2 regions of the Neomoorella thermoacetica genome follow, and region 2 is predicted to be linked to the other one. Evidence: riboswitches for the same ligand, from Rfam matches in the RefSeq annotation. Region 2 holds a riboswitch; the other holds the start of a gene.
The links. Region 2 has a riboswitch for molybdenum cofactor ahead of modA (molybdate ABC transporter substrate-binding protein). Riboswitches for the same ligand answer to the same signal wherever they lie in the genome.
Positions count from the first base shown of each region.

Region 1: it holds a riboswitch for molybdenum cofactor, as region 2 does, so the genes downstream of both, MOTHE_RS06865 (DUF364 domain-containing protein) here and modA (molybdate ABC transporter substrate-binding protein) in region 2, are expected to answer to the same signal.

Region 1 covers NZ_CP012369.1:1,355,738-1,366,486, reverse strand. Annotated here, with positions in the region: gene MOTHE_RS06870 (pyridoxamine 5'-phosphate oxidase family protein) at 1-117, shown strand, start outside; molybdenum cofactor riboswitch at 825-962, shown strand; gene MOTHE_RS06865 (DUF364 domain-containing protein) at 1,056-1,901, shown strand; gene MOTHE_RS06860 (FecCD family ABC transporter permease) at 1,867-2,919, shown strand; gene MOTHE_RS06855 (ABC transporter ATP-binding protein) at 2,916-3,698, shown strand; gene MOTHE_RS06850 (ABC transporter substrate-binding protein) at 3,781-4,890, shown strand; gene MOTHE_RS06845 (methyltransferase) at 4,910-5,992, shown strand; gene MOTHE_RS06840 (DUF364 domain-containing protein) at 6,074-6,943, shown strand; gene MOTHE_RS06835 (ABC transporter substrate-binding protein) at 6,970-8,097, shown strand; gene MOTHE_RS06830 (double-cubane-cluster-containing anaerobic reductase) at 8,573-9,850, shown strand; gene MOTHE_RS06825 (acyl-CoA dehydratase activase) at 9,947-10,729, shown strand.
Region 2 covers NZ_CP012369.1:1,775,687-1,786,435, forward strand. Annotated here, with positions in the region: gene MOTHE_RS08925 (ABC transporter ATP-binding protein) at 102-1,214, opposite strand; gene MOTHE_RS08930 (ABC transporter permease) at 1,192-1,983, opposite strand; gene modA (molybdate ABC transporter substrate-binding protein) at 2,007-2,834, opposite strand; molybdenum cofactor riboswitch at 3,022-3,157, opposite strand; gene MOTHE_RS08940 (selenium metabolism-associated LysR family transcriptional regulator) at 3,204-4,112, opposite strand; gene MOTHE_RS08945 (transposase) at 4,246-4,587, shown strand; gene MOTHE_RS08950 (IS3 family transposase) at 4,605-5,516, shown strand; gene MOTHE_RS08955 (L-lactate dehydrogenase) at 5,658-6,611, shown strand; gene MOTHE_RS08960 (helix-turn-helix domain-containing protein) at 6,608-7,366, opposite strand; gene MOTHE_RS08965 (YckD family protein) at 7,530-7,934, shown strand; gene MOTHE_RS08970 (peroxiredoxin family protein) at 8,028-8,531, opposite strand; gene MOTHE_RS08975 (cytochrome c biogenesis CcdA family protein) at 8,550-9,233, opposite strand; gene MOTHE_RS08980 (glycosyltransferase family 2 protein) at 9,469-10,749, shown strand, end outside.

The DNA.
Region 1 (10,749 bases), 420 kb from region 2:
GCGGTGGCGTGGGTAAAGCGAGAAATGCCGGTATTGCAGCCGAAATCTGCTGTGCTTATAGAAATCACCAATATTTATGTTTGTCAACCTGGCGATAATTTGGGTAAAGAATTGTAATGGTGGCTAAAGAACTGCGATTTTTAGGTATTTGGTCCCCGCCTTTTATTAGCGGGGATTTTTGTTGTTAATACCCCCTCGCCAGGGAAATAGCCGCCGTTAGGTTGACCGCGTAAATTTTCGATGTTTTGAGGGCGACAATCATTGCCGGCGATAAACAGACGCTTTAGAGCTATTTTTAAGATTACCTTTGCAAAAATAGCAAGGCGTTTAAAAACCGCGAAAATCGTTGTTCCGAAAATCTACGCCAAATAAAACAAACTTATGAAGGAATATTACGACCCAAAAGCTGTTTTAGAGGCTATATGCTTTAAAAATAGTAATTGACATAGTATCAAAATAAAAAATAATATAATTGTGAGTAAAAGAGCGGAAGATGAGTTGTATTAGCGGCAGTAAGACTGTTTTTGCCTTAAACATTTAGCCTTCCGGCCGTATATTTTCCACAGTTTTGACTTGGGCTTCTTTACCAGCCAGGTAAAGTCGATCTAGCCAAAGGAAAACCCTAATAATACCGAGCAGTTATTTATCATATGTCGAAATAAAACCGAAGGTATTTATTGCCAGGTAGTAAAAAGAGGCCGGGTAAAAGTGGGTGACCAGATAACATTGAACGGTGGCGCGCAGGAATAAGAATTTTATGCCGACAGGCAGGAGTTTTAGAACGTATGTTGAATATGGTTAATTAGACTTAAGGGCATAAAATAAAATATTGACATCTCCGAGCCGGTTTAACCTAAGGAGCGATCTATGGTGGCCGGCCTGGGCTGAGAGGCCCACGGGGTATACCGGGAAACTGGTATGCCTTCCCAGGTTTGAGTATAAGGAGGTGGCTGATTAGTGGCTGTTTATGGCTTTTATTAGCCCCACCTTCCTACAGGTGGGGTTTTAGTTTTAGGTGGTGCTAAATGGCAGAGCGAGGATAAGGAGGCAAAGCTATGTGGGAAGTCTATGATGAATTAATCGCGGCGGTGCCGCCGGATCTGGAGGTAGAAGATTGCATCGTCGGCCTTAACTGGATCCTGGTCCGTTCCCGGGCTACCGGCCTGGTGATGACGCCCCTGGAGGGCCATCCGCGCATCAAGCTGGCCGGGGAAATAAAGGGCATGCCCGTGCGGGATCTGGCGGAGTACATTAAGTCCTGGAATAATTTTGAAGCAGCCCTGGGCCTGGCGGCCATAAATTCTGTTTTGAACACGCCGGAACAAGTAGAGAGTCTCTGCGGCCGGCCTTTAAGCAGCCAGCCCCAGATGAACGCGTTTACCTGCTTTCAGGAACAGGTGCGGGGCAAAAAGGTAACTGTTATTGGCCATTTTCCCGACCTGGACCCCCTGGCGCGCAACTGTAAACTCACAATTTTAGAACGCCGCCCCCGCGAAGGCGATTTACCCGACCCTGCCTGTGAGTATATTCTCCCGGAGCAGGATTATGTATTTATAACCGCTACCACCCTGATCAATAAAACCTTTCCCCGGCTCATGGAGCTCAGCCGCCGGGCGCGAGTGATCCTGGTGGGTCCCAGCACCCCTATGACTCCTGTGTTGTTCCACTACGGCATTGATACCCTGGCGGGGACCGTGGTTGTGGAACCGAAGTTGATACGGCGGGTAGTTCAAGAAGGCGGCTGCCTGGAGATATTCAAGCGCGGCGGCCGTATGGTTCAGGTGAGCCGGGATGAAGGGCTTGCTGTAGCATTGAGCAGGCAGAGCCGGGAACAGGCCGTTCAAGTAATGATGGGGAGGAGGTTTAGTGCGATTGGCGCTGGCCAGGAAAACTTCGCCTGATATACCCCTGGCCAGGGGGTACCGCTGGAGAGAAATCGCTTTGCCGGCCCTGCCGCTGCTGGTATTCCTGCTCTCTTTTCCTTTGGGCCGTTATACCATATCCCCCGGGCAACTCCTAACCATCCTGGCGGCAAAGGTATTTCCCATTGAACCCACCTGGCCGGCCACCATGGAAACAGTAGTCTTCCAGGTGCGTCTGCCGCGCATTATCGCTGCCATGCTGGTTGGGGCCGCCCTGGCCACCGCCGGCGCTGCCTACCAGGGAATGTTTAAGAATCCCCTGGTTTCGCCGGACATCCTGGGGGCCTCGGCCGGGGCCGGTTTCGGCGCTGCCCTGGCTATCTATTTCTCCCTGGGTGTAGTCGGTATCCAGGTCAGTTCCTTTCTATTCGGCCTCCTGGCCGTATTTCTGGCTTACGCCTTAAGCAACCGGATCCGCCACGACCCTGCCCTGGTCCTGGTTCTGGCCGGCATCCTCACCGGTACCCTGTTTTCTGCCGGTACTTCCTTAATCAAGTACCTGGCCGACCCCTACGATAAATTACCAGCCATTACTTTTTGGCTCATGGGCAGCCTGGCGTCCATTTCTCCACGGGACGTTTATGCGGCCCTGGTGCCTGTGTTGCTGGGAATAATACCCCTTTACCTCCTGCGCTGGCGCCTTAACGTCCTCTCTCTGGGGGAAGAGGAAGCCCGGGCACTGGGCCTGGAAACCGCCAGGTTAAGGTTGATTGTGATCCTGTGCTCCACCCTGATGACCGCAGCCTGCGTCTCCATCAGCGGCATGATTGGGTGGGTGGGGTTGCTGGTTCCCCATCTGGCCCGCATGGTGGTAGGGCCCAATTATAAGGTTTTATTGCCAGCCACCATCCTGATGGGCAGCGCCTACCTGCTGTTGGTTGACGACCTGGCGCGGGTGCTGGCAACGGTGGAAATCCCCCTAGGTATCCTTACTGCTTTGATTGGCGCTCCCTTTTTTCTGTATTTATTACAGCATACCCGGAGGGGATGGTTATGAAGCTGGAGCTTAAAGGCGTGACCTGTGGCTACTGGGGCCGGGCGGTCGTCAGCGGGGTATCTATGGAGGTAGAGTCCGGGGAAATAATGTGCCTGCTGGGGCCTAACGGTTCGGGGAAGACGACGCTTTTCAAAACTATACTGGGCCTGATAAAACCCCAGGCGGGGGATATCCTCCTCGGAGGTAAAAATATCTGCGGCTGGCCGCAGGCCCGGATAGCCAGGGTCATGGGCTACATTCCCCAGGCCCATAACCCGCCCTTTCCCTTCAAAGTCCTGGACGTGGTCCTCATGGGCCGCACGGCCCACCTGGGCACCATGGCCGCGCCGGGCCGAGAGGATGTGGCCATCGCCCGCCGGGCCATCGCCACCCTCAATATCTCTCACCTGGAGGACCGGATCTATACGGAGATCAGCGGTGGTGAACGGCAACTGGTCCTCATCGCTCGCGCCCTGGCACAGGAGCCCCGGCTCCTTATTATGGACGAACCCACCTCGGCTCTGGACTTCGGCAACCAGCTCCTGGTCTTAAGCCACATCAAGCGGCTGGCGCAGATGGGGCTGGCCATCATCATGGCTTCCCACTTTCCCGACCACGCCCTCCTCTATGCCAGTAAAGTAATGCTTCTGAAGAAGGGCCAGGTCTATAGCCTGGGCCGGCCGGAGGAGACGGTGACCGAAGAAAGCCTCAAAAACCTTTACGGTGTAGACGTGAAGATAATCAGCACCAGCTTACCGGGGGAGCAGAAAGCGCAGGTCTGCATTCCGGTGAGCAGGTGAGTAATAGCGTTTATTGGCCTCTATAAACTGGTACAATCATCTTAATGTTAACAATATTTACATTTCGGGCAGATAATGCCTTATGGTTTTAAAAATGAAAGGAGGAAGGAACAAAGTGTATAGAGCTATCAACAAAAAGTTGGTAACTTTTTCGTTGATCAGTATGCTGCTTTTAATGACGTCTTTTATACTTGCCGGTTGCGGTAACCAGCAAAACAAACCGCCGGCTGCAACGGAAAAAACGGTTATGGATATGGCCGGTAAAAACGTAAAGCTACCGGCTTCCATAGACAGGGTGATTGTGACCTGTTATGGCGGTGCCAGTCACGAGCTGGTAGTTCTGGGCGCCGGGGATAAAATCGTTGCCCAGCCATCCATGAAAAGATTTCCTCAACTCGTGAAAATGATGCCCCGCTTTAAAGATTTGCCGGATCCAGGTATTTTTGACAATGTCAATATTGAGGCCATCTTAAAATTAAAACCCGATCTGGTTGTGGCCAGTGTAACTTCAACGAAAGGCAATCAAAAAATTGAAGAAGCCGGTATCCCGGTGATTACCGTTAGTACGGGCGTAGCGGATATTGAAGCTTTAAAAAAAGAGTTCCGGATGATGGGGGAGGTCTTGAATAAATCTAACGAGGCCAATGCGCTGGTATCGTACTGGGACAACTGGTTGAAGACCATCAAAGAGCGGGTGTCTAAGATACCTGAAGCAAAAAGAAAAAGAGTTTATTACATGCTGGGAGCACCGCTTCATACCAACGGCAGTGCCTGGTGGGGTCAAACTTTAATTACCGCTGCTGGTGGCCTCAATGTAGCCAGTGAGATTGGTAAAGGTAGAGATATTAATATTGAACAGCTTTTAACATGGAACCCGGATGTAATCATCATCAGTAGCAATGAAGGCCGCTTTATTCCTATATCTGAAGTAAAAAACAACCCTCAATTCAAGGATTTGCAGGCTGTAAAGGAGGGCCAGCTTTATCAATGTCCCATTGGTACCTTTTGGTGGGACCGGCCTTCGCCAGAGGGCATTCTCGGTATCCTGTGGCTGGCCCAAATCCTTTACCCCGAAAACTTTCGTGATGTAGATTTGACTCAGGAAACGATTAAGTTCTACCAAACTTTTTACCACTACAACCTGACGGAACAAGACGTTAAGGAATTTTTCAATCCCGGTCCTTTGCAATAATTTAAATGGAGGGTTTATCATGTCCAATCACCCGCAAAGTTTAATGGACCTGGCTTGCCCCCAGGGGGTTGAAAGGATTGACAGCATTACAGCCGGTTATCAGGCTTACCAGGTACTGAGGGCCGCCCTGGAACTGGGGCTGTTTGATTGGTTGGCGGAAAATGGTCCCGGCTGCCGGGAGGAGATCACCACTGCCCTCAAGTTAAACGGCATGTTTACCCGTAGTTTTCTCCAGGCCTTGGTGGACCTCGGCTTTTTAACCTGCAAAGGCGAAAAATACAGGTTAACCGAATTGGCGAGAGATTTCTTGGTGCGGCGGAGCCCTTGCTACCAGGGAGATCTATTCTTGAGCACCGCCCGGCCTGATTCCTGGTGGAATAACTTTAAAGACACCCTTACCGTCATAAAACCCCCGGAACAGGACTTTGATGCCGTTCCAACCCCCGATTTTATTAAAGCCCTGGCCCAGCGTTCCCTCCGGGGAGAGTTGCAGGCAGTCACCCGCAGCATAGTCGCCTGGGAAGGGTTTAGAGGGGCCAGGACGCTCCTTGACCTGGGAGGCGGGCACGGTTTTTATGCCATAGCCCTGTGCCAGGTCAATCCTAACCTCAGAGCCGTTGTTTTCGATAAACCCCACATTATTGCCTGCACCAGGGAATTTATCCGGCAGTACGGCCTGGAAGACCGGGTGATAGTCCAGGGGGGCGATGCGTGTTCGGAAGAATGGGGAGGAGGCTATGATATAGTCCTTATTTCTCATTTGCTTTACAAGTACCGCAAAGAATTAGCGGCATTTATTGGTAAAGCCTTTACCGCCCTGAAGCCCGGCGGCCTGCTGGCGTGCAATCACTGGTTCTGCGCCCCGGGTTGTGGATCAGAGGGAGATGGTTTGCGGGAACTCGATAGATCCATCCATAGCTTTGGCCATCCCCTGTGCCATATGGAGGAATTCAATAACCTGTTGGCTACTACCGGCTTTAGCCTGTGGCAGTTACTTGATGTTCCCAGCGCCTATGGTATGGCGAAATTGCACCTTGCTGTTAAAAAAGGATTGGCATCAACAAAGGCTATGATGCCGGGGAGTTGCAGCGCCTGCTGCTAACATGAAAATGCCCTTGCAAATTTGCACCTGGGGTTTTTGGCTGAAAGGGATGGTATTTTGAAAACCGGAGGGGAAATAGAAATGGTAATGGCGGGAGTTAGCTATCAACCGGGTACGATCCTGCGGGAAACCATACATTCTATCCGCAACATCCTTGGCGATTCCCTGGATGATTTAACAGTGGAGCGGGTGGTTATCGGGGTATTCTATACGGGTGTAAAGCTGAGTAACGGCCAGGGCGGCTTGTGTTTTACACCTATAAAAGCAATTCCCGGGGCTGTATGCTGCCCCAGTTCTGCCAGGGCTATGCCCGCCTCGGGAGAGTTGAGGGGCCGGAAGGCGACGGCGTTCCTTGAAGGGATGTTCGCCGATCAGGCTTTGCGGAGGGCCCTGGGGATAGCCGTACTCAATGCCCTGTCGGCCACCTGTTGGCAGGTGCGACCGCCCATGAACTATACTCTTAAAACAGGCGCCAATGCCCTGGACCAGGTAATAATACCAGGTGAGGGTCAGGTAGTGGTTGTTGGCGCTCTGGCTCCTTTCCTTAAGGTCCTAAAAAGGCAGGACTGCCGGTTTACTATTCTTGAACTAGATCCTGCCACCCTTAAAAAGGATGAATTACCGTTTTATCGACCGCCAGAGGATGCCCCGGAAGTGATACCTTGGGCCGACCTCCTGATTATCACCGGGACTACCCTGATCAACGATACCTTAGAAGGTTTGTTGAGCGTTGTTAAGCCCGGGGCACAGGTGGTGGTAGTTGGACCAACGGCGAGCATGCTCCCCGATGCTTTCTTCCGCCGGGGTGTCAACCTCTTGGGAGGCACCCTGGTTACCAAACCGGACGAGTTACTGGATGTTCTGGCGGAAGCCGGCTCCGGGTACCATTTCTATGGTCGCGCGGCTGAGATGATGGTTTTACGGCTTTCGGATCATGGCGGCACAATTTAATAAACATAACACGGGAGGGGAAAATCATGTTTAAGCATTTTACCTGTAAATTGGTCAGCCTGCTCCTGGCCATCTTGATCTTGACTGCCGCCCTGGTGGGTTGCGGCTCGCAAGGGAGTGGCCAGAAGGCAACCGGCCAGGCTTCTGCCGGTCAAGCAGCAGCTAACAGGACTATAGTCGATATGGCCGGTCGCCATATTACCGTCCCGGTCGAGATCAAGAAGGTATTTGCCACCAGCCCGGTGGGAACCATTCTGGTTTACACCCTGGCGCCGGAGAAACTGGCGGGATGGAACTATGAGCTAAATGAGGTAGAGAAGAAGTTTATCCTGCCCGAGTACCAGAAGCTACCCAATCTGGGCGGCTGGTATGCCAAGAATACGGCCAACATCGAAGAGATCCTGAGAATTCATCCTGAGGTTATCCTTTCTATGGGCTACATGGATAACACGGCCCGTTCCCAGGCTGACCAGATCCAGGAGCAGCTTAAAATACCGGTGGTGATGGTTGACGGTGAACTGACAAAGCTGGACCAGGCTTATGAGTTTTTAGGCGACCTGCTGGGAGAGAAGCAAAGAGCCAAGGAACTGGCGGCTTATTGCCGGGACACTATCAATGAAGCTGCCGCTAAAGTTAAGGCGATGCCGGCGGACAGGAAGGTCCGAGTTTACTACGCCGAAGGTCCTACCGGGCTGCAAACGGATCCCGCTTCTTCCCAGCATACCCAGGTGCTGGATTTTATCGGCGGCATCAACGTGGCGGCCATTCCACCCCAGCGCGGCCCAGGGGGCATGGGGATGAGCTCCGTCTCTTTGGAACAGGTGCTATCCTGGGATCCCGATGTGATTCTCTTCTGGAACGTAGCCCAGGGAGGCGCCTACGAAACTATCCTTAAAGACCCAAAATGGCAGAACCTTAGAGCTGTGAAAAGCCACCGCGTCTACCAGGTTCCCCACGGGCCCTTCAACTGGTTCGACCGGCCGCCCTCTGTCAACCGCATCATCGGGGTGAAGTGGCTGGCCAATCTCCTTTACCCGGATGTTTTTAATTATGACCTGGTGGCAACGGTCAAGGATTTTTATGCCAGGTTCTACCACTATAACTTATCCGATCAGGAAGCTGATACCCTCCTGGCCGGGGCCAGGGGGAAATAGAGAAGGGGCGGAGCGGGTTTACCCGTCCCGCAGTTTTCCGGCCGGAACATGACGTTGCTATATGGAAAGCGAGGGCATTAAAGTGGAAATTAATGTCGAAGAATTTGATAGGGTCGCCCGGGAGGTATTTGCTCCGGTTTATCCTGTCATTGCGGAACAAATAAAACAAAAAACGGGCATAACTAGAGGTCTACTTATTACAAGATCCACTGATTGATCTTTTAACGGGATTTCGTAGACATCACCAAGCAACGTTCTGGCTCTTTTTTGCAAACCTACTTTTTGGGTACCGCAAACCGCATAACATTACAAAAAGGAATATAAAAAATAAAGGGTATTTTTGGCGCGTCGCGAATTGCTTTTGTGTGGTTTACGTGGGGGGTTACCCTAACGACTGTTAATTATTATTCAGTTAGAGAAGTTAGAGAGGAAATAAGCTGCAGTGCATCAAAAACATTTAAAGGAGTTGATCCCCTTGAGCGACACTTACCGGGAAATGTGGCGCGAGCTTAATATGGACCTGGAGAAACACGACGTTTTTCTGGGGACCCTGCCGGTGGCCTTTGGTGAAGTTTTCTTGCGGCAGGAAAACCGGCCGGCTGGGATGGCTTATTTCGACAATGCCCTGGCCGAGGCCCACGGCGGCCGGATCCAGGAAATCTTGGCGGGGAAAAAGGCCGGAAGGATGGTTGCCGGCACCTTCTGCGTCTTTGCCCCGGAAGAACTTATTTTCGCCGTGGACGGCATCAGCATCGGCCTATGCGGCGGGGCCCAGTTTACCGTTCCCACCGGCGAGCAGGTACTGCCCCGCAACCTGTGCCCGCTGATTAAATCGGCTATGGGCTTTAAACTGGATCGCATCTGCCCCTATTTCCAGGCCGTCGACTTTCTCATCGGCGAGACTACTTGCGACGGCAAGAAGAAGACCTGGGAAATCCTCAACGAATACGTGCCGACTTACGTTATGGAGCTGCCCCAGAAAAAAGGAACGGCCGATCTGACCCTCTGGGAGGGGGAGATTCACCGCCTCAAGGAAGAGATCGAGCACCGCTCCGGCCGGGAAATCACCGCGGACCGGCTGGCATCGGGGATTAAAATGGCCAACGCCCGCCGGGACGCCCTGGCGCGCCTCTACCGGGCCCGCTGGGCCGACCCCGTTCCCATCAGCGGTAAGGACGCCCTGCTCATCTCCCAGCTTGCTTTCTTTGATGACCCGGAACGCTTTACGGCACAGGTAAACAGCCTTTGCGACGAGCTGGAGGATCGCATTGCCAGGGGCGAAGGCGTCGCCAGGAAAGGGGCACCGCGCATCCTGGTTACCGGGACGCCCATGGCCCTGCCTTACTGGAAATTACACCACCTGGTAGAGACAAGCGGGGCGGTAATCGTCGGCGAGGAGACCTGCACCGGCACCAGGTATTTTGCCGGCCGGGTGGCGGAAGACGGCCGGACGGTAGAGGAGCAGGTGAAAGATTTGGCCCGGCGGCTGACGGCCATTAACTGCGCCTGCTTTACACCCAACAAGGAACGGGTGGAGGATATCCTGCGCCTGGTAAGGGATGCCAGAGCCGATGGGGTGATCTATTTCTCCCTCCAGTTCTGCCAGCCCTTTGGCGTCGAGGGCAGGCTGGTGGAAAGGGCCCTCCAGGAGGCAGGGGTGCCGGTGCTGCGCCTGGAAAGTGACTACAGCGAGGAAGACGTAGCCCAGCTCAAGACGCGGATCGAGGCCTTCCTGGAAATGATCGCTTCCTAGCCGCGACAACGCCCTGGCGGCGCTGCCGGGCTATCGCCGGCGTGAAGGATAACGCCGGGAACAAAGGTATAGGATGGTTGAACGGGGTGCAGGGTATTGTTAGTAGTTGGCATTGATGTCGGTTCTACTTCGGCGAAAGCGGTTCTTTTCGACGGACGGATAAAGGTGTATGCCATCCAGCCCACCGGCTGGAGCCCCAGGGAGGCCGGCGCAGAAGTCCTGGCCGAGATCCTGGATAAGGCGGGCTTAAGCCGCCGGGAGGTGGCCAATATCGTCGGCACCGGCTACGGGCGAGTGGCCCTAAACTTTATCGACCAGGCTGTAACTGAGATTACCTGCCAGGCGCGGGGTATTAATTACCTGACCGGCAAGGCAGGGACCATTATCGATATCGGCGGCCAGGACACCAAAGTGATAACGGTCAATGAGCAAGGCAAAGTAGTTGATTTCGTGATGAATGACAAGTGCGCCGCCGGTACCGGGCGCTTTCTGGAAGTAATGGCCACGGCCATGGGAATGGATGTGGACGAACTGGGGAGTTTGCCGGAGAATGTTAACCCGGTCAACATCAGCAGCATGTGCACCGTCTTTGCCGAATCCGAGGTCATTAGCCTTCTGGCCGGCGGGGTGGCCAGGGAAGAGATTGTCGCCGGCCTGCACCGGGCCGTGGCCCGCCGGGTAAAAAGCATGCTGAAAAACACTGCTCCGGCTACGGTGGTTTTTACTGGCGGCGGGGCGAAGAACGAGGGCCTGCGCCGCGCCCTGGCGGCCGAACTGGGAGTAGAGGTGATGGTGCCGGCAGAACCCCAGATTACCGGCGCCCTGGGAGCTGCCATTATCGCCTGGGAAGGGAACGGCGGAGCGGTCGCGCATAATTAGGGGTCAGTGAAATGGCCATT
Region 2 (10,749 bases):
CCATGGATGAAAATAGAGCCTCCAGGCTCCAGCTATAGGACGCCCCCCCGCAAGGACGGCGGGGAGAGGAGGGGAGCAAAACGACGGAGGAAGAACCGGAATTATTCTGGCAACACATGCAGGGCTTCTTTCTTTAAAGAAACCATTATGCGATCCCCGGGGGTTATTTTTTCCCTCTGATAGACATGCCGTGGCAGCAGCATTTCGATATCGTAGGTTTTGCCCTGCTCCAGCCGTAGAAAGACGCGGCAGGTATGGACTTCGGGTACTACGGCCGTCACTTCTACCTGAAAAACATTCTCCCGCACCGGCCGGCTTAAGATCCGCCCCGGGCGGATGAGCATAACGTCCTCCGGCCGGATGCCAAAGGCCACCCGCCGGCCGGGCTCCAGGGGAGCATAGGGCAGCTGGGCTTGGAATTTCTCCCCGGCCACCCGGAGGGTATCTCCTTCCCTGTCGGCGGCCAGGACCCGGCCGGTCCAGATATTGCGAAAGCCGACAAACCGGGCCACCCGGCGGTTGGCAGGATGGTAAAAGACTTCCTCCCGGCTGCCGATTTGGAGTAACCGCCCGTTATCCATGACGGCTATCCGGTCGCCCAGCATATAGGCTTCTTCCAGGTCATGGGTCACCAGGATCATAGGGACGCGGAAGGAGCGGCGCACGTTTAGCAGGTCATAGCGCAGCCTGGCCCGGATGAGGTTGTCCAGGGCGGCAAAAGGCTCATCCAAAAGGAGTATCCGCGGCCGGCTGAAAAGGGCCCGCGCCAGGGCTACCCGCTGCTGCTGGCCGCCGGAGAGCTCGCCGGGCCGGCGATGCTCCAACCCCTCAAGGCGCAGGAGCGCCAGAAGTTCCTGCAGGCGCGTCTCCCTCTCCCGCGGGTTCATGCCGGCTGGCGCCCCGTAAGTTATATTACCACTTACATCCAGGTGGGGAAAGAGGCCGGGGTGCTGCAGGCAGTAACCGGTGCCCCGGCGGTAGGGCGGCAAGTTGACCCGCTTCTGCCCCTTTTCGTGGCAGAAAAAAACCGTATCCCGGCAGATTATGCTGCCGCCGTCGGGGGTTACCAGGCCGGCAATCATATTCAGGATGGTTGACTTGCCGGCTCCGGAAGGCCCCAGGATGACCAGGACCTCTTCGCCCATAGTTAAAGCGACCTGGAGTTTAAAATCACCCCGGGTTTTGTGGACATTAAGGGTAAGGATGGCCGTCACCTCCCCGGGCAACTTTCTTTACCGCCAGGAGCACGGCAAAGGAAACCAGGACCAGGAGAGCAGCCATTACCAGGGCCGCCTCCATGTTGCTGTCCATGGCCATATAAATGGCCAGGGGCAGGGTCTGGGTAACCCCCGGCATATTGCCGGCGAACATGATAGTGGCACCGAATTCCCCCAGGGCGCGGGCCCAGGTCATAATGGCTCCGTTGAACAGGGCCGGGAAGGCCAGGGGCAGGGTCACCCGAAAAAAGGTCTGGAGGGGCGTTTTGCCGAGGGTCAGGGAAATGGCCTCCAGGGAAGTATCCACCGCGGCGAAACCATTCCTGGCCGTCTTCAGGAAGAAGGGGGCGCCGACAAAAACCTGAGCCAGGATAACGGCCACGGTGGTAAAGGGCAGAGAGATCCCCCACCCGGCCAGTAGTGCCCCCAGGAGACCGCGCCGGCCGAAGGCCATGAGGAGAGCCACCCCGGCCACAGCCGGGGGCAGCACCAGGGGCAGGTCCAGGAGGGTATCGATAACCTCCCTGCCGGGAAAGCTGCGCCGGGCCAGGAAGTAGGCCAGGGGCGTACCCAGGATGATGGTTACGGCCGTGGCTACCAGGGTCGTCAGGCCACTGAGTTGCAGGGCCTGTAAAACCACCGGCATCCTGATGGTGGTACTTAACCGGGGCCAGTTAATGTTCAGGAAGATGCTGACCACCGGCAGGACAATATAAAGTATGAAAACAAGGCCGGCCAGGGCCGGCAGGAAGGTCAGGCGTTTCACGGGGCTCCTCCGGAAATCGGGTTCTAACTTCCCTCTTTAACAGGCAAAAAGCCATACTTGGCCAGAATTTTCTGGCCGTCGGGGCTTAAGATCAGGTTTACCAGTTCCCGGGCCAGTCCGGCCTGTTTGGAATCCTTGACTACTGCTATGGGGTAGGTGGCCCGGACATTAGCCTCTTGAGGAAAGGGTATGGTATCCAGCTTATCCCGGTAGGAAGAATTGATGTCGGTGACATAGACGATACCGGCATCGGCTTCCCCCAGGGCCACCTTGGCCACCACCTGGCGTACGGTAGTTTCCTGGGAGACCACCCTTTTTTCCACCTGTTTGGGGTAATCGGACCCGTAGAGGGTGGCCAGCTTCTCCAGGGCCTGGCGGCTGTATTTGCCTATGGGGACGTCCGGTGCTGCCAGGACGAGTTTCCCTTTGTTAGCCAGGTCGGCGGCGCTTTTAATACCGGCCGGGTTATTTTTAGGCACGATGACGGTCAGGGTGTTGGCGGTGAAATCCCGGGGTGGTTCCACCAGGCCTTTAGCAACAAGTTCCTGCATGTATTTTTGGTTGGCCGAGGCAAAGACGTCGGCGCTCATGCCCTGCTCGATCTGGGTCCGCAGTTGCTGGGAGCCGCCGAAATTAAATTTGACCGTAACGCCCGGGTGGGACTTCTCGAAGGCCCGGCCGATCTCGCCAAAAGCGTCCGTCAGGGAGGCCGCGGCAAAGACTACCAGTTGCCCCCCGGGCTGTTGCCCCTGTTGCCGGGGCTGCGGTGTTGCAACCTGGCGGCAGCCGGCCAGGGCCAGGGCGGCAATCAGGGTACTCGCTATTAATATTGATGCGCGCCGTAATTTCATACTCTTGGGCTCCTCCCAAAATATACTTCTGGCAAAATGGTCCTCAGCCCACATTTTCATTCTTCACTGGCGGGGGCGTCAGCCACTGTGAGGCCCTATCCGCCTTAAATTGCCATTACGGCCCCCTGGCGCCGCCGGAATAAATAAAAAAGCCCGGCTCGCAAAGGATACCGGGACTCCGTTGTCCAGAAGCCATGGGGAATCTCCTTTCCGAGCAAAGGGAGGCAGGCCCGTTTCCCGACCTACCCCGTGGGTACGAAACCCAGGCCGGTGTTCCATAGGCGACAGCCCTTAGGAGCACCGGCTCGGAGATGACTATTCAATTTAAATTTTAATTTAAGTTAATAATACCTGTTTCCCGTCCTGGCGTCAAGATACCAGCGGCCGGGGCTGGTGGTCGGCCGCGAAATTGACAAAGGCTTCAGCAGCCGGGCTTAAAGGTTGACGGCGCCGGACCAGGTACAGGTCCCTTTTTAAGTCTACGCCCTGCAGGGTGACGACTGCTAGGCGTCCCAGCTTGACGCTCTTTTCCACCGCCCAGGAGGTAACCAGGGAGATGCCCAGGCCGGCCTCCACGGCGCTGACAATGGCTTCCGTACTGCTCAGTTCCATAACGATTTGCTCTGGATCGACGGTAAAACCCGCCGCCGCCAGGCGCTCCTCTACCACCCTGCGGGTCCCGGAACCGGATTCCCGCCAGACCAGCGGTTCTTCCTTGAGCTCCCCGGGGGATATGGCCGTTGCCCCGGCCAGGCGGTGCCCCGGCGGGACGATAAGTACCAGTTCATCCCCCGCCAGGCGGCTGTAAGAAAGATTCTTTCCCCGGCCGCCGGCAGCGCCGACCACCCCCAGATCAATCTCGCCCTCCTGGAGGCGCTGCACCACTTCCTGGGTGTCGGCGATTGTCAAGATAACCTCCACCCTGGGGTATTCCCGGCGAAAGGCACCTATCAGCCGGGGCAAGATATACTGCCCGGGGGTGGTACTGGCCCCCAGGAGGAGGCGGCCCCGCACCAGCTGGGTTAGCTCCGCCAGTTCCCGCCGGGTTTGGTTTAGATGGCTGGCGATTATCCTGGCATGGCGGTAGCAGATCTCCCCGGCGGCCGTCAGCCGCACTTCCCGGCCGCGGCGCTCCAGGAGGCGCAGACCGAAGTAGTCTTCCAGGGCCTGGAGTTGCTTGCTCACCGCCGGCTGGGTCAGGTGCAGTTCTTCGGCCGCCGCCGACAGGGTTCCCTTTTCGACGGTTGTAATGAAAGTAATTAAATGGTTGATATTCATTGCTCCTGGCTCCGTTTGCAAAAAATAGTTCCAGGACTTAGCCGCATAAACCGCTGGGCGGACTCTTAAGCCCCGAAATTAGATTGGACAATCTTCCAAATTCATGAGACTATAAGGTCAGGAGGTTGTTCAAGTGGAACGTCGGAAATTTACCCTAGAGTTCAAGCGCCAGGTCGTCGAACAGGCCATCGCTGCCGGAAATAATTCCGTCGTTGCTCGGAAGTATGATATCCGGCCGAATATTGTCAGCCGATGGGTTCGTCAGTACAAAGCCGGCCAACCCATGCAAGGCAGTAGCCCAAAGGGAAACGCCACCCACGTTACTCAGCAGGAACACGCCCGACTCGTTGCAGAGAACCGTGAGTTAGACAAACAAAATACCCATCTAAAGCAACTTCTGGGCGAAAAAGACCTTGAAATTGCTATATTGCGTGACCTATTAAAAAAAGCCAACCCTCACTTGCAGATAAAGTAGCCATTGCGCACAAGTGGATCACAGCCGGGTACAACGCTACTCTCGTGCTGCGCATAGTGGGGGTTTCTCGATCCACCTATTATTATCAATTAACACATGAACCCAAGCCGCATACCACGACGGGTAGACGTCCGTTTCCTGGTCATTCACTGACTGTGGGCGGCCGCAAGGTCAGTGATGAACAGATTAAGGAATGGATTATGGAGTCTATTTCCGGTGATGGTTACGCCTACGGGTACCGTAAGCTCACTCATATGCTTCGACAAGATCATGAGCTGGTGGTGAACGAGAAAAAGGTATACCGCTTGTGTAAGGAACTGGATATTCTGCGGCCACAACGGAACCTCCGTCGGAAACACCCGCGGAATTTGGCCCAGAACCGCACTATCACAGCGCCAAACCAGCTCTGGGAGGTCGATGTCAAGTACGGATACATTGCAGGAGAAGACCGGTTTTTCTTTGTGCTGTCGTACATTGACGTCTATGACAGGCAGATTGTGGGCTATCATATTGGTCTAACCTGTGAAGCCAGACATGCCGTTGAAACTTTTCGAGCAGCATTGTGGAAACGTCAGATTCTTCAAAGGAATTTACCATTACCCATCATCCGTTCGGATAATGGACCCCAGTTTGTAAGCCATCTGTTTGAATCGGAATGTGAGCGATGGAATGTCCTACACGAGAGAATACCGCCCAAGACACCGAATATGAACGCATATATCGAATCGTACCATCGGCTTCTTGAGGATGAATGCTTGTCGATGGGCGAGTTTGGGACCTACGCGGAGGCATATCAGGCGGTCGTGGAATTCGTTAGCCGTTATAACAACCGCCGATTGCACTCTAGTTTACACTACCTGTCGCCGGCCAAGTTTTACCGTCGTCATATCGAGACAGGATTGCAGCCCAGATATCCCGTGAGGGTGTGACGTAAATTGGTGCGTATCCGGAAGCCTTTGCCCCTTAAAAGCTTGAAGAAAAATTGCAAGAGAGCTTAATGTCGGGTGCATATGTCCAATCTGCGGGGGTTAATCCGCGGAGACCAAGAATAAGGGGGAGGTGGTTTTATTATGGGTTTGCAGGGTCCGGCCAAGGTAGCCATTATTGGCACCGGCTATGTAGGTTCAAGTACGGCCTTTGCCCTCCTTTTCAGCCCCCTGGTCAAGGAAATGGTACTGGTGGACGTAAACCATGCCAAAGCCGAAGGGGAAGCCATGGACCTCGCCCATGCGGCGACCCTGATCCGGCCGGTAGAGGTTTATGCCGGCCGTCCTGCCGACTGTGCCGGTTCCAGGATTGTTATCTTCACGGCCGGTGCCAACCAGCAGCCAGGGCAGACTCGCCTGGACCTGATCCACCGCAATACAGCCATTGTCCGCCAGGCACTGCCCGAGATTCTGCACTACTGTCCTGAGGCCCTCGTTCTCATGGTGGCCAATCCGGTAGACATCCTTACCTATGTAGCCTGGAAGATCTCCGGTCTGCCGGAGAATAGAGTCCTGGGCTCGGGCACCGTCCTTGACAGCGCCCGCTTCCGTCACCTCCTGAGCCGCCATTACCGTGTAGATCCCCGCAATATCCACGCATACGTTATCGGCGAGCACGGCGACACCGAGGTGCCGGTCTGGAGCCTGGCCAATGTGGCCGGCGTCGATCTGGAGGAGTTCTACCTTATGGACGGCATGCGGGAAGAAGAAGCCTTCCGGGTAGAGATCAGCCATCAGGTCAGGGAGGCGGCTTATGAGATTATCGAGCGAAAAGGGGTTACTTCCTACGGGGTAGCCCTCGCCCTGAGCCGGATTATTGAGTGCATCCTCCGTAACGAGCACAGTGTCCTCACCATATCGAGCGTCATTCGTGACCTCTACGGTATCGACGGCGAGGTAGCCCTGAGCCTGCCCTGCCTGGTAGGGAACGAGGGCCGGGAAAAGGTCCTGGCCATTCCCCTGGTGGCCAGGGAAAAGGCGGCCCTGAAACACTCGGCAACCACCCTGCAGCAACTAATCGCCCAGCTAAGCCTTTAGTGGCTGCGCTTATAGAGCTGGATAAAGTTGAGGATAAATCGCAGTTCGGACTCGTTACAGTTGCAGATCAGCCGCAGTACGGACTGGACCTGGGGTTCGATAAGCAACTGGCGTAACTCGGGGCTCATCTGGTTTAATACCTCGTCAACTCCGGCATCATCGGCGATAAAGTAACAGGGTGAAATATCCAACACCGCCCCCACCCTTTCCAGGGTTTTTAAGGAGGGCTGTACTTTACCCTGTTCGATCTGGCCAATAAGCCCGGCGGAGACGCCGGCAGCCCTGGCTAACTCGGCTTGGGTAAGGCCCCTTTCTTCCCTGGCCTGGCGTAATTTGTGGCCCAGGGAACCACCGGTACCGATAACCGAGCTTAAAGGAACCTCCAGGGCAGCGGTGATTTTTTTCAGGGTATCAATAGCGGGGTAAACATTGCCCCGCTCAATTTCACTTAAGTAGGAAACGGAGATACCGGCAGCCTCGGCCAGGGTATTCAGGTTTTTGCCAGCCCGCTCCCGCAGGAGACGGATCCTCTCACCCGGTGCCAGCCCGCCTTCACCACCGGTTTCTATGAGTTGTTCCCGGGGGAGGTTCAGGGCCCGGGCTACTTTATCCAGGGTTTTTAAGGAGGGCCTTTTGGCCCCCCGTTCAATTTCGCTCAAGTAAGATACCGAAACCCCCGCCCGCTGCGCCAGGTCCTGCAGGGAATAACCGCGTTCCTCCCGCAGTTCCCGGATACGTTTACCACATACGCGCATTTTTTTCGCTCCTCTGGGCCATGGCTTAAGTCTACTATAGTATTTCTAAATCGAGTATAAGTTAAAAGGTCCTGCCCTGTCAAGTTTCACACTTTCTTAACATTATCACCATAATTTTATGATATCCCGGGGTTAAACTAGAAGCTGAAAGGAGGTGGCGCAGGTGAAGAAAAAAATCGCTATCGTCCTCGCCGCAGTTTTAATGCTGGTGGTGCTGGCGCCGGCGGCCTTTGCAGCCATGACGGACCAGCAGAAGGCGGACATAAACGCCCTCTACCAGCAAATCGCCCAGTTGCGTCAGCAGATCATCGACAAGTATGTGGAGAGCGGCCAGCTGACCAAAGAGCAGGGTGACCTGATGAAGCAGCACATCCAGCAAATGGAGAAATATCGGGAAGAAAATGGCTTTGGTCCAGGTTTCGGACCCGGTTTTTGCGGTGGACATGGCGCCGGCTACGGTATGATGGGTGGCTGGGGCATCGGTGGTGCCGGCTCTAACCCGGGCCAGGGGAATCAAAATTCTGCCTATTACCGCCCTGGCATGATGCGCGGCTACATCGGTATTTAAAAAAGCCGTTTAATCCCGCCAATTACGACGGTCGTAGCGGCCAGGAGGTCACCGGCAGGAACGAAGGTCCCTGCCGGTTTTATTTATACACATTTAGATAATGTCCTGCAGCAGGCGGTCCAGTTCGCCCGGGCCCAGGGGACCCTTCTTGACGCGGCGCAGGCGGCCCTGGCGATCAATGATAAAGGTGGTGTGTATGCCGCTTACCCCATATGCATCTGCCACCTTACTGCCCCGGTCCAGGAGGACCAGGTAATTATGTCTTTTTTCCCCCAGGAAGGCACGGATACCCTGGATTGTCTCCCGCTGCATGATATTAACGGCCAGGACCTTTACTCCCCGGGGTGCCAGCCTCCCGGCAGCGGCATCCAGTTCCTCCATTTCCGCTACGCAATAGGGGCACCAGGTGGCCCAGAAGTTTAAGACCACCACCTGGCCCTGCAACCTCTTTAGATCCACCTGGTTACCATCCAGGGCCGGCAGAGTAAAGTCCGGCGCACGTACCTGGTCGCCCCGGTGCGGCAGGAAAAAGGCAAGGGCCAGGACGGCAACCATGAGCAGGATAATCAGCAATGGCACCCGCCATTTAGGTTGCATAGTGACATTCCTCCAGTCTTAAATAAAGGTGTTCAAACGGCCCAAAAAGACCAGAACCCCCATAACGACAAGAATAATACCGCTTATCAGGGATATTTGCGGCAAATAACGGGAAAACTTCCGCAGGGAGTATAAAACCGGTCCCAGGAACAGGGCAGCCAGCAGGAAGGGTACGGCCAGGCCCAGGGAATAGACCGCCAGGAGCAGCATTCCCCGGAGAAGGGTGGCCTGGCTGCCGGCATAAATTAAAATAGAGCCCAGGACCGGGCCAATGCAGGGAGTCCAGCCGGCGGCGAAGGCCATCCCCAGGAGAAAGGAAGCTGCCGCCCCGGGGGTGCGGGGCCTGAGCTCCCACTTTTTCTCCCGGGCCAGGAAGGGTATACGCCCAATTCCGGCCACCTGCATACCGAATATTATTATTAAAATTCCACCGAGACGGTTCAGCACCGGCCGGTAGGCCTGGAGAACGTAACCCAGGCCCCCTGCCGAGGCCCCCAGGAGAATAAAAATCAGGGCAAAACCGGCCGTAAAAAGGGCCGCCCGCCCGGCTAAGAAGGAGCGGCCCAGGTCCTGTACCTGGCCGCTGGCTACAGCCGAACCGCCGAGATAAGTAAAGTATGCCGGTAAGAGGGGTATAATGCAGGGAGAAAAGAAGGAGAGCAAGCCGGCACCGAAGGCTATGACCAGGGATACGTCGACCACAGGAAACACCTCTTTTTGATTATACTATTTTTATAATTTCGCCGTCAATATAATACAGCCATCAAGAGGACCAGGCGCTTAGAACCAGCAATAGCGACCTGAAGGCCGTAAATCAACTTCCTGGTGTCGTAATAAGGCCTCCGGTCCTTGTACCGTTACTCCAACCAATTGGTGGAAGCCGGTACCGATGTTATAATTGGATGCGGTATTGAATACCCTGATTGGGGGAACAAATATGGATTGGGAAACGATAAGTCCAGCGCAAATCCTTTATTTAATTACCGTGGGGTTCTACCTGCTTTTTTTCGGCCTCTTCCTGAGATATTTCTATTGGAAATGGTATGCCGTCAAGTATCACTGGCGTAAACGCCTGCCCCTTGATGCTGAAAAGGTAAAGGCCCTGGCCGCCGCGAAGGGCCTGGAGATCCCTTTCTTTACCATTATGGTACCGGCCCGCAACGAGTCCGAGGTTATAGCCAACACCATCGAACACCTGGCCTCCTTAAACTACCCCAATGATCGTTATGAGATCCTGGTAATCACCGATGAAAAGGAAGCCCTGGCCAAGGCCGAAGGCCAGGGCGAGGGGCCTACCACCATGGAAGTGGTCGAGGCCAAGATCCGTGAGTTTGCAGCGCGCCCGGGTATGCCCCAGCTGAAGCATTGTACCGTTCCCTACGATTTTGACGGCCGCTTCCGGGGTTCACGGCGGGGGCACAGCATCCCTTCCACCAAGGGCCGGGCCCTGAACTACGGCCTGGAGTTTGTCGACCCGCGGACGACTATTTGTGGTTTCTATGACGCCGAGAGCCATCCAGAGGCTGATGTTCTCCTTTACATAGCCTGGTCCTGGCTCCATGACCCGCGGGAGCGTATCTGGCAGGGTCCCGTCTTCCAGGTGCGTAATTTCTACCAGCTGGGTATTATTACAAAGATCGCCGCCATCTACCAGGCCATCTCCCATGAGATCTACCTGCCCATACTAATGAAGAAGCTGCCCTTCGTAGGGGGCACCAATCTCTTCGTCGGCCGGCGCCTCCTGGAGCGTATCGGGGGTTATGATCACCGCGCCCTGACGGAAGACCTCGAGCTGGGGGTGCGGGCCTTCCTGGAGACAGGGGTGTGGGCCGAGTATTTCCCTTATTTCAGCACCGAACAAACGCCGGCCACCCTGTACGCCTTTTTCCGGCAGCGCTTGCGCTGGGGTAGCGGTCACCTCCAGGTCTGTGATAAATTCCGTTATGCCTACCAGTATTCCTGGGATAAGAGGGGCCCACTACTCCACAACCTCTTCTGGAAGGGCCAGGGCGAGTGGCTCCTCTATCAGGGCGCGGTACTGGTGCCTTTATCCATTGTCATCCTGGGGCTGAACGGCGGGCTTGATCTCTCGATCGTCCCTTTTAAAATCCGCGTGGTCCTCCATTACCTGGTTTTCATCTACTTTGCCTTTACCTTTTATGCTTACGGCCACTTCCACCGCTTGATGGCGCCGGTTAACTGGTGGCAGCAGTTTATC